One region of the Ruegeria sp. HKCCE3926 genome, then DNA from elsewhere that is predicted to be linked to it. Evidence: riboswitches for the same ligand, from Rfam matches in the RefSeq annotation. Region 1 holds a riboswitch; each other region holds the start of a gene.
The links. A riboswitch is a leader RNA that binds a small molecule or an ion and turns the genes downstream of it on or off. The one in region 1 is predicted to bind cobalamin.
Positions count from the first base shown of each region.

Region 2: it holds a riboswitch for cobalamin, as region 1 does, so the genes downstream of both, I9184_RS08895 (DUF1636 domain-containing protein) here and I9184_RS19990 (hypothetical protein) in region 1, are expected to answer to the same signal.
Region 3: it holds a riboswitch for cobalamin, as region 1 does, so the genes downstream of both, I9184_RS20155 (DUF4198 domain-containing protein) here and I9184_RS19990 (hypothetical protein) in region 1, are expected to answer to the same signal.
Region 4: it holds a riboswitch for cobalamin, as region 1 does, so the genes downstream of both, I9184_RS07930 (DUF1636 domain-containing protein) here and I9184_RS19990 (hypothetical protein) in region 1, are expected to answer to the same signal.

Region 1 covers NZ_JAEDOU010000012.1:47,657-51,545, forward strand. Annotated here, with positions in the region: gene rsgA (ribosome small subunit-dependent GTPase A) at 1-395, shown strand, start outside; gene I9184_RS19985 (hypothetical protein) at 435-1,268, opposite strand; cobalamin riboswitch at 1,426-1,647, shown strand; gene I9184_RS19990 (hypothetical protein) at 1,738-2,145, shown strand; gene I9184_RS19995 (dual specificity protein phosphatase family protein) at 2,137-2,649, opposite strand; gene I9184_RS20000 (DNA polymerase III subunit gamma/tau) at 2,788-3,889, shown strand, end outside.
Region 2 covers NZ_JAEDOU010000002.1:142,466-146,354, forward strand. Annotated here, with positions in the region: gene I9184_RS08880 (iron ABC transporter permease) at 1-83, opposite strand, end outside; gene I9184_RS08885 (ABC transporter substrate-binding protein) at 85-1,035, opposite strand; gene I9184_RS08890 (ABC transporter ATP-binding protein) at 1,052-1,825, opposite strand; gene I9184_RS08895 (DUF1636 domain-containing protein) at 1,822-2,178, opposite strand; cobalamin riboswitch at 2,276-2,473, opposite strand; gene I9184_RS08900 (D-lyxose/D-mannose family sugar isomerase) at 2,573-3,238, opposite strand; gene I9184_RS08905 (carbohydrate kinase) at 3,255-3,889, opposite strand, start outside.
Region 3 covers NZ_JAEDOU010000013.1:18,700-22,588, reverse strand. Annotated here, with positions in the region: gene I9184_RS20165 (cobalt ABC transporter permease) at 1-322, opposite strand, end outside; gene cbiM (cobalt transporter CbiM) at 319-930, opposite strand; gene I9184_RS20155 (DUF4198 domain-containing protein) at 937-1,722, opposite strand; cobalamin riboswitch at 1,854-2,054, opposite strand; gene I9184_RS20150 (ROK family transcriptional regulator) at 2,176-3,300, opposite strand; gene I9184_RS20145 (sugar ABC transporter substrate-binding protein) at 3,553-3,889, shown strand, end outside.
Region 4 covers NZ_JAEDOU010000001.1:1,579,264-1,583,152, reverse strand. Annotated here, with positions in the region: gene cobN (cobaltochelatase subunit CobN) at 1-1,049, opposite strand, end outside; gene cobW (cobalamin biosynthesis protein CobW) at 1,053-2,108, opposite strand; gene I9184_RS07930 (DUF1636 domain-containing protein) at 2,110-2,481, opposite strand; cobalamin riboswitch at 2,573-2,780, opposite strand; gene I9184_RS07925 (SLC13 family permease) at 3,007-3,889, opposite strand, start outside.

The DNA.
Region 1 (3,889 bases):
ACATTCGCGAGGATGACGCGCGGGGCCGGCACACGACGACCGCACGCGCATTGCACCGGATGCGCAACGGTGGCTGGTTGATCGATACACCCGGAATGCGCGCGTTGCGCCTGCTGGACGCTCGGGACGGGATCGACGACGTTTTCTCGGACCTTGCCGAGTTGAGCCGGGACTGCCGTTTTTCGGATTGCCAGCACAGCTCCGAGCCCGGATGTGCCGTGCAAAAGGCAATAAGCCACGGCACGCTTGATCCGGCTCGATTGGACCGGTGGCGCAAGCTTCGGCGCGAAGATCAGCGCAATTCTGAAACCGTCGCGCAGTCCCGGGCGCGGGACAAAGCGTTCGGCAAGATGGTCCGTGGCGTCATGAAGGAAAAGAAACTTCGCAACCGGTGATCGTTGGACGGTGCCCGGCCCGTCCTGCGCCGCGTCTGATCAAGCGATCAGTCGCGGCCAAACCGCTGCATTGCGCCGGGCAAATGCTCCGATATGACCAACCTCAGGCAACCCGAAATCGGCAGGGCTCAGCAGGTGGCGGTTGGCATCGGGGCCGTAAAGATCCGCAAGCCGCCAAACCGCTTCCGGCGGCACCATCTGGTCGTCCTCGAAGGTGAACAGATCCACGGGCGTTCCAGAATCCTTCCACTGCGCCGCAGGTAACTCATGCCCGATTTCAGGCACATAGTTCAAAGGCGCCGTACACCATTTGCGCCACTGCCAATAGACCGATGCCGGCAGATCCGAGCCGAACCCGATCGCCTTTCCGGGAAGGTAGCCAAGGGCTCGGGCCAAAAGCGGGGCATGACCATACCAGAACAATCCTGCCAAACCACGATAGGGCCATGGATGGTCGCTTAGGGTTACCAGCCCCGAACACACACAGATCATGCGATCAATCAGATCGATATCCGGCTGCACAGGCCCCAACATCGCGCCGATCGAATGGCCGATGGTCCAATGCTGCGAATCGGGAAACCGTCTGCGCATTTCTGCCCGTGCCGCGGGCATGTCGATCAAGGCCCAATCCGCCATGGTCGCACGCGAATCTTTCAGGCGGCCGGTCAAGGAATGCCCGTAATCGCGATAGTCATAGGTCAGGCAGGCCATACCCCGCTCGGCAGCAAGCCATCGTGCGAAATGACGGTAATAATCGCGCGGCACACCCGTTGCACTGTTCAGCACGACGACGATTTCGGGCGAAGACAGCGGGCTGTACAACCGGGCAGACAGTGTTTTCTGCCCGGACGGAAAGCGAAATTCTTCGGTCATTACCGTTTGCTCTGTGTCCAACATGATCTCTGGCTTTGCGCTTGGTAAATCCGGTTTCCGAACCTCAACGCCCTCGACACTATGCATGAACCAACACCGTATCCAGCATGACCAAGCGTCCGGTCAAAAGATCGGCTTGACTCGATGCGTGCTCAAACGCTAGCGGTTGTGTGATGGTTTCCGGCCTCCACAAGGGGTCGGAATGAAAAGGGAACACGGTGCGGTAATGTCTGGTCATGCAGGCAACAACCAAATCCGCGACTGCCCCCGCAACTGTAAGCGGTAAGCGATGCCGAAACACCACTGGCCCAAAGGCTGGGAAGGTCGGCAAAGCGATGACCCGCAAGTCAGGAGACCTGCCATCGGAAACGAAACCGAAACTCGGGCGGGGTGTCCGGGCAGGTCCTGACGGCATCACGCTGTCCCACCTGTCCCAAATATCCTGTCCACCAAGCGCGGAGGGCGCAGGATGATCTGGAAGACAAAGACACATGAATTCAGTGCAACAGTATGTCAGCGGACGGGCAAAACCTGTCCCGCTTTGGCGCGGCTGGCGCGCTCGATATCCGAAGCCATGGCCCAGGCGACCTCGGCCACAAGTGACGATTTCGAGATTGAGGGCAGCAGCGAGCTGTCACATTGCAGCGAAGGATGTCATGCAATTTTCCGCGCGCAATCAGACCGCATTCGTGTCTTTTGCGGGACGCAGCCCGAAACCACGATTGAGCCGCTGAACGGCTATGCCGACCTGATCTTCGGAAACACGTTCAGTGCGATGCCATCCGGCGTCGTGAAAACCCCACCCTGCGCGATGATCGAAGTTTCTACGATCCGGCCTCGAAAACCTGCTTGCGCGCCCGCGCAGATTTCAATCTGAATCCAGACTGACCTGTGCCTGGGCACGCCGAGAGGCCCAGGCCAGTTGCGCATCCGTTTCGACGGCGCAAGGGCGCACCGCCCGCAATCGTTGCAGCGCCGTGTCCGCGCCTTCGCCGCATTCGACCATCAGCCGCAGGACAATCATACCTGACCTGCCACAGCCCCCGCGGCAGTGTACCAATACGCGACCTCCGCCGGACAGCGCGTGCCGGGCCGCGGCGCTGACGGACGGCCACGCGTCATCAATCGCTTTTGTCGGCGCTCCGAAATCTTCGATCGGCAGGTGAACCCAACGGCTGGCGCGGCTTTGAATATCGCTGCCAAATTCCTGCGCCCCGTCCTGAAGCATTTCGACATCCGTCGTCATCGAAACAACAAGCCCAGGCTGCCAGGCTGCGATCATATCCAGATCGCTGGAGTAATCTCCGCCGCGTCCGGGCATCGAGGTCAGCGCCAGCGTTCCGCCACCGACTTGCAGGGCGTAGATCACCAACTGCGACATGAATCCTGTCCTCCCCAAAGAACTCTATACAAAAATGAGCCATTAAATCCGCTGATGCAGTTTAGTGCGAAAGCGACTCGTTTCTAAATCAAAAATCATCGCGCCCCGCTGTGGACGCGGGCAACGGTGGCCACTACGCTGTGCCCAAGCACCGAATCCCAACGAGAAGACATGACAGACAGCTCCAGCCCCGCCTATCAGGTTCTCGCCCGCAAATATCGCCCGGAAACCTTTGCCGATCTGGTGGGTCAGGATGCCATGGTGCGCACCCTGAAAAACGCGTTCGCGGCCGACCGGATCGCGCAGGCCTTCATCATGACCGGTATTCGCGGCACCGGCAAAACCACGACCGCAAGGATCATCGCCAAGGGGATGAACTGCATCGGACCCGACGGAACCGGTGGCCCCACGACCGAACCCTGCGGTCAGTGTGAACATTGTGTCGCCATCATGGAAGGCCGCCATGTCGACGTGATGGAGATGGACGCCGCCAGCCGTACGGGCGTCAACGACATCCGCGAGATCATTGACAGTGTCCGCTATCGCGCCGCCAGCGCGCGTTACAAGATTTATATCATCGACGAGGTTCATATGCTCTCGACCAGTGCGTTCAACGCGCTGCTCAAGACGTTGGAAGAACCGCCCGCGCATGTGAAGTTCATCTTCGCAACCACTGAAATCCGCAAAGTCCCTGTCACTGTGCTGTCCCGCTGCCAGCGTTTCGACCTGCGCCGGATCGAACCCGAAGACATGATTGGCCTGCTGCGCAAGATCGCCGAAGCGGAAAACGCCCAGATCGCCGAAGACGCGCTGGCGCTGATCACCCGAGCAGCGGAAGGATCGGCCCGGGATGCGACCTCGTTGCTGGATCAGGCGATTTCGCATGGGGCTGGCGAGACGACCGCCGATCAGGTCCGTGCAATGCTTGGACTGGCAGACCGTGGCCGGGTTCTGGACCTTATGGATATGATCCTGCGCGGCGATGCCGCCGGAGCACTTACCGAGTTGAGCGGCCAATACGCCGAAGGCGCAGACCCGCTGGCGGTGCTGCGCGATCTGGCCGAGATCACGCATTGGGTGTCCGTCGTGAAGATCACGCCTGACGCGGCGCAGGATCCGACGGTTTCTCCGGACGAACGGACCCGGGGCCAACACATGGCCGAGGCTCTGCCGATGCGGGTTCTGACCCGGATGTGGCAAATGCTGCTGAAGGCGCTCGAGGAAGTCTCGGCTGCGCCCA
Region 2 (3,889 bases), on a different contig from region 1:
GTGGTCCCATAGACGATCGACAACAGCAAAAGGGCGGTCAGAACAACCGCCCCCAGCACTATCAAACGGCCCAATTGGACCATATCAGTTGGTCTCCGGGTGCATCGCCTGTGCCATCTTCTCGATCGCCTCGATATTTGCCGGGCCGGGAGTCAGCTCTTCGTAACGCAGGCCAATCCAGCGCTCGTTCTTTACCGCGTCCGTTTGTGACATCACCGGGTGATCCTTGAGGAACTGGAAAGTGTCCTCTGCGCCGTTGCCGGACTGATAGTCGAGCAGCACCAGAAATTCCGGGTTAGCCGCTGCCACAGCTTCCCACGACGTGCGGCCCCAGCTGGTATCCAGATCATGAGTTGCGTTCTCACCGCCAGCGGCTGCGATCATCGCATCGGGAATGGCGAACTTGCCGGCGGTAAACGGAGCATCGGCCGGTCCGTCCAACAGGAATACCCGCGGCTTTTCCAGATCGGCTGTTTTTGCTTGAATGGCGGACAACTTGTCCTTCCAGCCGGCAACCAGCGCCTCGGCCTTGTCTTCGACCTGCATGACCTTGCCCAGGCGCAGAACGTCATCAAACAACAGGTTCATGCTGGATTCGGGGCGATCCTCGTCCAGATGCACGCAGCTTTCGGTCAGGATCATGGTCTTGATACCAAAGGGTTCCAGCGTGTCGGGCGTGACATCTCCGCCGGGTTTCATGCCATAGTACCAACCGGCAAAAAACAGATCAGGTTCGACGGCCACAAGGTTTTCAATCGTCGGGTACTTGGGGGCAAGCTCTGGGATGTCGCCGCGCTGAGCATCAAAGTCAGGGCTGGTTTTGTACCAGCCCGAAATCCCGGTAAGTCCCACGATCTTGTCCTGAAGGCCGAGTGCAAAGGCCATATCCGCCATGTTCATATCATGCACGACCAGACGTTCCGGCGCCGAGTCAAAAACCAGCGGTTCGCCGCAATTGTCCACGGTGACGGCTTCCGCTGCCACGCCACCTGCGAAGCCAGCGAAGACAACCACCGGCCAGAGTTTCTGCATCATATGTAAGCTCCTGTTATTATGACAATTTCCGTTTTCGGATGTCCAGTGCGGGGATCATGCGGCCTTCGTGCTGAAAGCACAGATAATCCACGCCGAATGTCTCACTTACCCGGTCTGGGGTCAGAACTTCGCCAACAGGCCCGAACCCCGTCAGGCGCGTGGCTTTCATCAACGCCACATGGGTGGCGAATTCCGGGATCATGACCAGATCATGGACGATCATGACGACCGTTACCCCCAGATCAGCGACCAGAGACAGCATGTGCCCCTTGGCATCGGGGTCCAGATGGTTGGTTGGCTCGTCCAGAAACAGCAAGGACGGGTTCTGGGCCAGCGCGCGCGCGATGTGCGCGCGCTGACGTTCTCCGCCGGACAGTTGACCCATCGTTTTGTTGGCAAAATGCAACAGCTCGGTCGTCGTCAGCACCCGTTCAAGATCAGCCCTGTGCTGAGTCACCGAACGTTCGCCCTGAATCGGGATTTGCCCCAGCGCAACGTAGTCTTGCAGGCGCATCCGCCCGTCGGGCATTTCCTGCTGCCCGACCACAGCAATGGAGCGGGCACGTTGGCGGGCGGACAGGGTCCGAAGGCTTTGTCCTTCTATCCAAACATCGCCCAACGCAATCCGTTCAATCCCGCACAGCAGTTTCAGCAGAGTGGTTTTGCCGGCGCCGTTCGGCCCGGCGATTGCCAGAATTGATCCTTCTTCCAGACGAAAGGACACATCCTGCAACAGGATGTCGCCATTGAGCGCGTAGTATTCCAAATTCTCTGCAATCAGAAAACTCATGATGACCCCCCGAAAGGCAACGCGGGAATTCGCGATAAGGTCTTTGCGAAAAGGGCAGGGGGGCGGTCCGAGGCACTGGTCCAGCCGTCGTCGCTGTCGCCGAACTGGATCGCAAATTCGACCAAGGCAGACAGATCGCGGGATGTCGTGATATCGCCAAACAGGTACTGCGCTTTGCCCGGGGCCTGAAATCCGACGGTCATGGCCCGTTCACAACCTGCCATGCAGGCCACCATTCGGGTTTCAAAACCGTCAGGCAACCGGGCATCCAGCGCGTCTTGCGCGGCTTCGGCAGACATCGTCCCCTGACATGTTGAACAGATCAGAACGTAGTGATCAGAATAGCAGGTCATTGCCTTCTCCGTCGTTTGCCAGATGCAGACAGAGGGCACATACCCGGATATTACGCAAACGCGCCATCAAGCCTCCTTCCGAGACGCCCCGCCTCGGGTTGGTTCATAGTGTGATGGCAGGTCTCCTGACTTGCGGGTCGTTGCTTGGCCGACCTTCCCAACCCTTTTGGGTCAGTGGTGAAGTGGCGTCGCTCACCGCTTACAGTTGCGGGGGCAGTCACGGACTTGGCACATTCCAGCGCCGCACCGTGTTCCCATTTTCATCCCTTACGGAACCATCCCGCTCAGCTAGTCCGGCTACGCCTGACTTGTCAAGCGGCAGGCGAAAGGGTGGTGGACGGAATTGCAACGGTTGAGCCAGCGATCCTGGTGCGCCAGCCCGGACCGAACGGTGTCAATAGTCTGATACAAGAAGAAAATCCGGTTCGGTATCTTCCTCAACCTTTGAAAACCGTGGGATTGGCTTTTCAAACACATTGTCCGTACGGTCGTCATTCACGGTCGATACCTCGCCAATAAGGCAATCGCCGCGCTCGGCCCAGAAAGCGTGCCAGATGCCGGGCATCAGAGTTACGCTTTGCCCCGGCTTCAGCCGCAAGTGCTCTTCGGGTTGCAAGGTTACAGGGCAGGCATCGCTTGGGACCGTCACCGGGTTGTCGCGGTCGACGCCACCGTTTGGATCTGACGCATGGATTTCCAGAACGAGATCGCCGCCGCCCCGGTTGATGATGTCTTCTGCCTTGATGATATGCCGGTGCATCGGAGAAAGCTGATTTTCTCTCGAGATCAACAGTTTTTCCGCATAGAGCATCCCGCGCCCGGATTTCAGATCCTTCGCCTCACCATTGCGCAAAGTGAATAGAAACAGTCCAAGTTCATCAAAACGGCCCTGGGCGTAATCGGTAATGTCCCATCCCAGCCCGCGGCTGCGGATCGTTTCGGCCAGAGGGCTGCGCATTTTCTCGGGCGACCAATCCGCAAAGGGTGGCAACACGGCACCGAAGGACTGAATGAACGCCTGTGCCCGGGTCTTGATACGGTTGATTTCGGATCGTTTCATCATGCCGTCCCACAGATCAAAGTTCGTGCGCCCAGGGGGGTTCTGCCCCGGCTCGGGAAACGGTCACGGCCGCCACGTCAGCGCCCAGTTCCATGGCTGCTTGCAGGCTTTCAACCGTCAATCCGCGCAGACCTGACTTGGTCAGATGCCCTGCGCGGCTGAGCTCGGTCAGAACGCCGGCGTTGAACGTGTCACCTGCGCCGATCGTATCGACCACTTCAACGGGTTTCACGGGAACCGAAACTTCGGAACCATCCGCCAGGTAACCGTGCGCCCCGTCACTGCCGCGCGTGACGATGACAACGGAAGGACCCGCCTGCAACAGCACAGACGCTTTTGCGGCTTCGGATTCAGCGCCCGGAATGATCCAATCCAGGTCCTCGTCTGAAACCTTTACGATATCCGCACGCGAGATCATGCGGTTCAAACGCGTCCGAAACCGGGTTTGATCCTTGATGAAATCCGGGCGAATATTCGGGTCCAGCATCACCGCACGGTCGGAACCGTGGCGGTCCAGAAGGGCGGCATATGCATCTGCGCAAGGTTCACACGCAAGGCTGATTCCGCCGAGATACAGGGCAGAGACAGCGGGAAGCTGATCTGGCATGTCCTCGGGCAGCAACATCCGGCCTGCGGTGTTTTCATCAACAA
Region 3 (3,889 bases), on a different contig from region 1:
CGCCCATGATCCGCGCGACATCTTCGGCAGGCATCGTGACTTCGGCCACATGCCCGGCGCCAAGGTCGGCAAAGAAAGTGTGCGCCACGGCCGAGGTCGGCGTGTAGACAAAGAAACCGTCCGCATCCGTGACCGATCGACCCAGCTCGGCCCCATCCGGGCCGGTGACAATGACCTCGGTGCCGCTTGCCATGTCGCCGTTGGAAAAGCCGATTTCGCCCTCGATGACGTCTTCCGACTCGAAAACGCCGGCTAGGACCTTGTGCGCCAGGGCAGGCACAGGTGCGCAGCACACGGCCAATATGACAACCAGATGCTTCATGTGGCTGCTTCCCTTATAAACAGCTCGGGTTTGACCTTGCGTGCCAACAACACGGCGAACCCGGTCAAAATCGCCTCAATGGCCATGACAGGAATATGGGCGAAGAAAACAAGCCTGGCGGCAGGCAGAAATTCATCCCCCGACAGCGCCAGGGAAAACGCGACCATGCCGGTTGTCGCCGCAATGGCAAATGCGCCGCCGACGCCCCCCCAAATCGCACCTTGCAAAGGCGTTCCACGCGCGATCAGACGACCGAACAACATTCCGGCCACCACAGCTGGAAAGGCGATGTTGACGGTGTTGATCCCCAACACCGTCAACCCGCCAAAGCCGAAAAAGACCGCCTGTAGCAAAAGCCCGACGAACAAAGCCGGGAATGCGGCCCAACCAAGCAGCAGCCCGGCCATGCCGTTGAGGATCAGATGGACCGACGACGGACCAATGGGTACGTGGATCAACGATGCCACGAAGAAACTGGCTGACAGCACGCCCGCAGTGGGGATGCGATCAAGATCCAGAGACCTGAGACCCATGGCGATCCCGCCCGCGGCGGCTATGGCGCCGCCAATTACAACCGGGTTGGAAAGGGCTCCGTCGACGATGTGCATCTTGGGTTACTCCAGATCCCAGGAGCGAATCCAGATGACCGCATCCTGGCTGAGTTCTTTGCCCTCATGTTCGGTTGCCGGACCGGAACCAAGTGCTGCGAAACCCCAGTAACCGGCATTTGGAACGCCGAACGAGAAATACCCGTTGTCGTCAGATATGGCGACCACCGCACCACCCGGCATCGGAGAGACTTTCGGTGTAGAAGCGGCCGAACTTTCCATGTCGGGCTCGGCGGCCATGTACTCGATCTCGATTTCGACCCCCGCAACCGGCTGACCATCAGCCAGCACACGGCCCGTGAAAGTCGAACCCGCGATGATGTTGGTCGGCTTGTTCAGCGGGATAATCTCGGTCGGCAAACCTACGGGATTCATCCAGTCGGTCGGCAATTCGTTGCGGTTCAGGAAGGCTTTGGTGAGCTGTTGGATATAGATGTCTTCGGATTCCTCGTAATAAGGCTGAGGAACCGTCACCAGCACATAGTCGCCCGACCGTTTGACCGGGACACTGCCTTTGAACGCCACGCCCTCGTTTTCCCCGCCGGTGAACCGGATAGGTTCCAACGTGTCCAGCAAATCGGTCTTTTCACCGTTGTGGATCACATAGAATTCCTGCGGCTTTTCAAGATCCATGACGTGGCCGTTCTCGAACGGATGCCAGAAAATCAGCTTGACCGGCACATCGCCCGGTTTCTGGATCATGGTATCGGTAGTGTATTCCAAAAGAAAATGCGCATCTGCGATGGCGGGAAGAGCCACCGCGGCAACGGCTGCGCTGAGCAGCGTTTTCATGAACAGTCGTCCTTGTCCCGTCGCGCCAATCCCGGCGCGAAATTCGTTTTGACTACGGGACATTCAACGCCAAATCACCCTTTCAGGCATCCTGGTACGACGCACATCCCGTCGCCGATTAGGAGTGCCCCTTATGAGGACACATGTCCGGCAGGTATCCTGACTTGCGGGTCAAAGCGTTGGACTGGCCTTCCCGGGGCAAACCCCAGTGGCGTTTCAGCCCTGCTCGCCGCTTACAGTTGCGGGTGCAGTTGCGGAATTGGGCCTAAGCCCGCACCGCATTCCCTATTGATTCCAGAGCAAGCCCCGGAACCGGACATGCCGAGCGGCTTGCCAGACAACTCAGCCTTCCGTCAACGAAAATGTGTTACGGCCATCGAAAATTATGAGCTCGGCAGTTTGCGAGAGTGAACCGGTTTGTGAAATATCCAAGGCAACAGGGTGATTTCACATCTAAGCTTCTGAAAGATACCTTTCCGACAATGGCAGGCTTGCCGCGCCCAGTGAGCGTGCATCCGGGCCCACGGTCCCTGCCAGCACCACGGGGTGCTCGAGACCGGTCAGGTTCAGCTCGGACAGTTTGTCTTCGACCATTTCAACCAAACGCGCCTTGATGTCCTGCGGCATCCAGCCGTCAATCTTCACGCATTCGAAATCTATCAGGCTACAGGATGAGACAATCGCATAAGCAATCCCGCTTGCCGTCCGTTTCAACCAGTTTTCCAGTTGAATTTTTGGCACATCCCAACGCTGGGTCGTTTCCCAAATGGAATGCGACGTTACCCCTGCTGTGGTGATTGCACGCTCGAGAACATACAGGCTGGCCACGTCGATAAGCGGTCTGACACCACCCGCACCATCCGGTACAGGCAGGGGGCCGATTGCGCCCGAGTTTCCACGCCCGGAAAAGATCGCACCATTGAGAACCACACCGCCGCCAATAAAAAACCCGATATAGAAGTACAGGAAATCCCTTGGTCCATCGGCCGGACCGAATACCAATTCCGCCCCACAAGCCGCAGTGGCGTCATTTTGCAGAAAAACCGGCATATCGAGGCGACGAGCCAGGTCAGCCTTCAGGTCTGATACGCGCCACGGGTCCATTTCTTCCTGAGGAACCTGAAGGGTCTGGGCCCAGTCCCACAGGTAGAACGGCATGGCAATTCCAAGACCCGCAATCCTGCCTTTGGCCTCGGGCGACATGGATGACATCATTTTCCCCAGACTCTGTATAGAAAACTCCAAAGTGGCTTTTGGCGTTGGATAGTCATAGGTTCGCCGCTCGCGTTGCCGCACATTTCCGACAAAGTCAGTCAATACCAGCTCGGTACTGCGGCGCCCGACCTTGAGCCCAAAGAAAAACGCACCATCCGGGTTGAGGCGCATGGGAACGGAAGGTTGCCCGACTTTCCCGCGGACCGGCTCACCGCGCAAAAGCAAACCGTCCTTCTCAAGCAGCCGCATGATGACGGAAACGGTTTGCGCCGACAGTCCGGTCATGCGCGCAATCTCGGACTTAGCAAGAGCCTGATGACGCCGGACAAGCGACAACACCAGCCGTTCGTTCCGGGCCCGCATCCCGCTTTGATTGGTTCCGCGCACCTCTGACCCGTGCAGGCCAATCGAATTTTTCCGAGATGAATTTTCCGGCACGACCACCCCTTTCCTGCTGAAGAATGAGAAAGCCCGCCCGCCCTGTCAATAATAAATAAGAGTGATTTATTTATTGACTCAAATTTCGAATCTTGTGATTGTTTCTTATGAGATCAGGGTTTTTGCCTGATCGCCCTCGTGCCCTGTACGGCACAGGAAAAACTGGGAGGATAATCGATGAAACTTGCAAGACTTGCGGGTGCTGCTGCGCTCGGGGTTACTGCCATGGCTGGCAGTGCAATGGCGGAAGGCGAAACCGTTTGTCTGATCACCAAGACAGACACCAACCCGTTCTTTGTCAAAATGAAGGAAGGTGCGACAGCGAAGGCGGAAGAGCTGGGAATGACGCTCAAAGCCTTTGCAGGCAAAGTTGACGGTGACCATGAAACGCAGGTGCAAGCCATTGAGACCTGCATTCTGGACGGCGCCAAGGGCATTCTGCTGACGGCCTCGGACACATCATCCATCGTTCCGGCCGTGAAGCAGGCGCGGGATGCAGGTGTTCTGGTTATCG
Region 4 (3,889 bases), on a different contig from region 1:
CGGTGTGCAAAGCGCGCGTATTCCAGATGCGGATCGCGTTTTCCGGGTTCCTTGAAAGACGCAACTCCTGCTGAGATCCGTCCATCCACCTCGGGCAGTACCACATGCATGGCAAGATCGGCCGGGGACAAACCGCGTTCCGCCTCGGCCCAGGCTTTGCGGCGCGAGGTGGCGAGAGCGACCTGAAACACCGGCACGCCTGCAGCGTCCAGAGGCGACGTTCCCGACGCGCCTTTTCCCGAAAACGAAGTGGCGTTGACAATGGCAGATGGGTTCAGCGCAACAACCTGTTCCCGCAACCATTCGGCGGCTACAGGCGCCTTGAGAGACGGGGCAAACAGGCCCACCGCCGCGTATCCACGGGCGCGCAGGCTGCGGATCAGGGCTGCGATCGGGGCGGTGTCTGCCGAGGTCAGGTAAGCGCGGTAAAAGGTGACGAGGATTCGTTTAGTCTTGCCTTCGAATGCGGTTTCCACCGGGATTACGCCGCGATCCGGACACCACACGCCACATTCGGGCAAGGTCTTGGCGCCCATCACCGGACCGGCATAAAGCCCCGCCGCCAAAGCCATCTGCGCCAGCGCGGCCTGTGCCGCGACCTCGCCGCCGGTATCGCACAGATGCGCCAGACGCCGCAGGGTCGAGACCGGCAGGGTGGAATAGTCATCCAGCCGCGTGTCCGCGCGCCCGTCGGCGGGCAGCACCGCCAGTGCGATGCCCTTGGCCTGCGCCAGCGCCAGAACCTGCTGCAACCCATAAGCCCAGTAGGGCACCCCGCCGATCAGACGGATCAGAATGCCCTTGGCGCCTTGAAGCGTCTGTTCGACATAGGTATCGACCGACAGCGGGTGTTTCAGAGCCGTCAAATTCGCCAGCCGCAGGGTCGGCATTCGCCCTTCCGGTCCGCCACCACGATGCCAGCCCGCCGCGAAAGCGCCTAGGTCGCTGTCCGAAAAGGACAGCACCATCAGGTCCGCCGGGCTCTGGCCCAGATCGGTTGGGGTCTCGGTTTCCTCGAGCCCGTGGCTTTCACGAAAGACGACGTGCATGGCTTACTCGGCGGCCTCACGCACACCTACGAGGATTTCGCGGATTTCCGCCTCTTTGATATCGTCATGCTCGGCGATGACGACCAGACGCGAACGGCGTTCTTCACCGGGTTCCCACGGGCGGTCATACTGGTGACGCACGCGGGCACCCACTGCCTGGACCAGCAGGCGCATGGGTTTGCCCTGAACGGCGGCATACCCTTTGACGCGCAGGATGTTCAGTTCATTTGCCAGGCGTTCGATATTGGCGACCAGTTGGGCCGGATCGGTCTGCTCGGGCAGCTCGACGATGATGCTTTCGAAATCGTCATGCTCGTGATCGTGATGGCCGTCGTGATGCGAGGGTCGGGCGTCCATGTCATCCTCGGCGGCGGCTTCCAGACCCAGCACAACGCGCACGTCCACGGCACCTTCGGCCACTTCGACGACGGGCAGGGGGCGCGGCGCCTCGGCGGCGATGATCTCGCGCGCTTTGGCCACGCCTTCTGGGCCGGCGAGGTCGGGCTTGGTCAGCAGGATGATGTCAGCGCAGGAGATCTGATCCTCGAACACCTCGGACAGGGGCGTTTCGTGGTCGATCGAGTCATCGGCCATGCGCTGCGCATCCACTGCTTCGACATTGGGCGCGAAGCGGCCTGCGGCCACGGCCTCGGCATCGGCCAGGGCGATCACGCCGTCGACGGTGATCTTCGAGCGGATGTCAGGCCAGTCGAATGCCTTGAGCAGCGGTTTCGGCAGGGCCAGACCGCTGGTTTCGATCAGGATGTGATCCGGGCGTGGCTCCAACGCCATCAGGGCCTCGATGGTGGGAATGAAATCATCTGCCACGGTGCAACAGATGCAGCCATTGGCCAGTTCCATGATGTTTTCCGCCGGGCAATCAGGAATGGCGCAGGATTTCAGGATGTCGCCATCGACGCCTACATCGCCGAACTCGTTGACCACGACAGCAAGGCGCTTGCCCTGTGGGTTCTGCATCAGGTGACGCACCAAAGTGGTCTTGCCCGAGCCCAGAAAGCCGGTGATCACTGTGACGGGGAGTTTTTCGAGGTTCGACATGTCAGGCTCCAATGGGGGGAATGCGCGAGGCACAGTTCTTGCGAAAATGTTCGGGGCGTTCGCGCCATTTCACCAAACCATCTTCGGTGGCCAGATACTTGGTCGCGCCGTCGACGATGACGTCGACATGATCTGTTTCGTTCAGGTTTTCATACACGAAGGTCCAGCGGCCCGGCCCGCGCAACACGATCGAACAGCCTTGATCACAGTTTGACAGGCATTCAACGGCTTTCAGGGTGACACCGTCGGGCAGGTCCGCCTGTTCCAGAGCCTTGTGTAACAAAGCGCCCGGGCGTTGCGTGTCATCTTCCACAGGCAGGCCGCGACGGCAGGTGGTACAGACCAGCAACTCGACTGGTGCGGTATCGGTCATGTCTCTCATCCCCCCAAATCCTCTTCGCGGGGGACGGGGTTTCATGCGGGCCACGAATGGTCATGGACCCGACACCGGAACACCCCGCCCGGTTTCAACTTCGGTTGTTGGCAGGTCTCCCGGCTTGCGGATGCCAAAGGCGGGCCTCTGTCGGATGTCCCGCCTTCCCGGCTTTTGGGCCAGTGGCATTGGGCATCCTCTCCGTTCACGGTCGCGGGGGCGGCTGCGTTTGGCGGCAAGACCGTTGACGCATTCCCTTTTCATCGGCTGTCACCGACACCAACGAAAGGGACATGCGGCACCGCTGGCCTGCTTGTCAAGCGAGTCGCGCGCAACAATGATGCAGAGGCATGGAAAGCGACCTGTGGGCGTCGATGGGCGGCATGGCGTACCGGGACCCAGCCCGAGATGGGCCGGGCGACGAACGGTATGTTAGCAAGGGGCGTAGACTATGGTGAACGGGTGCCTTGACTGAACGTGTCAAGATGATGGGAAAGACCACCGAACACCCCGGATCCTCTTGCGCTAATAGATGACGTTGATCATGAGCAGCGAGACGACCAGAAACAGCGCCGTCATTATTCCGCCGGAGCGGACGAAATCCATCACCTTGTATCCGGCCGGACCCATGATCAACGCGTTTACCTGATGGGTTGGGATGATGAAGCTGTTCGAGGTCGATATGGCGACCGTCAGGGCAAAGACGGCCGGGTTTCCACCCGCAGCCACCGCAATCGATACCGCCAGAGGCACCAGCAGGACCGTGGCCCCCACGTTGGACATGACCAAAGAAAAGGCCGTCGCCAGAATGGCGATGCCGGTTTGCAGCGACCAGAGCGGCCAGCCGTCCAGAATTATCATGATCTGCTGGGCGATCCACGCGGCCGTGCCTGTGTTCTGCACGGCTTGTCCCAAAGGTATGAGGCAGGCGAGCAGGAATACGGTGTTCCATCCGACCGCGCGGTACGCCTCGTCCACGCTGAGCACACGGGTCAGCATCATGCCCACCGCGCCGGTAAGAAGACAGAGTGAAAGCCGGACGTCCGTGAACAGGATCAACGACAGCGAAATGGCGAAGAATGCCAGGGCCCAGCCGACTTTTTGCGGCCTCAGCTCGTCCTGAGGAAAGTCTGTCGTCACAACGACGAAATCCGGATCTCGTTTGATCCGCATCAGGTTGTCCCATCTGGTATGGGCCACAAGCATGTCGCCCGCCTGAAACTTTTCGAGCCCGATCTGTGTGGATTCGTGATCCTCGGTCTCGACATGGCTCAGCGTCTCTTCGCCGCGGTGAATGGCCAGCAGCGACATCCCGTAGGTCTTGCGAAACAAAAGCTCGCGGGGGCATTTGCCGATCAGCTTGCTGTCAGGCGTGATGACCACCTCGGCCACGCCTGCATTGGTTGGG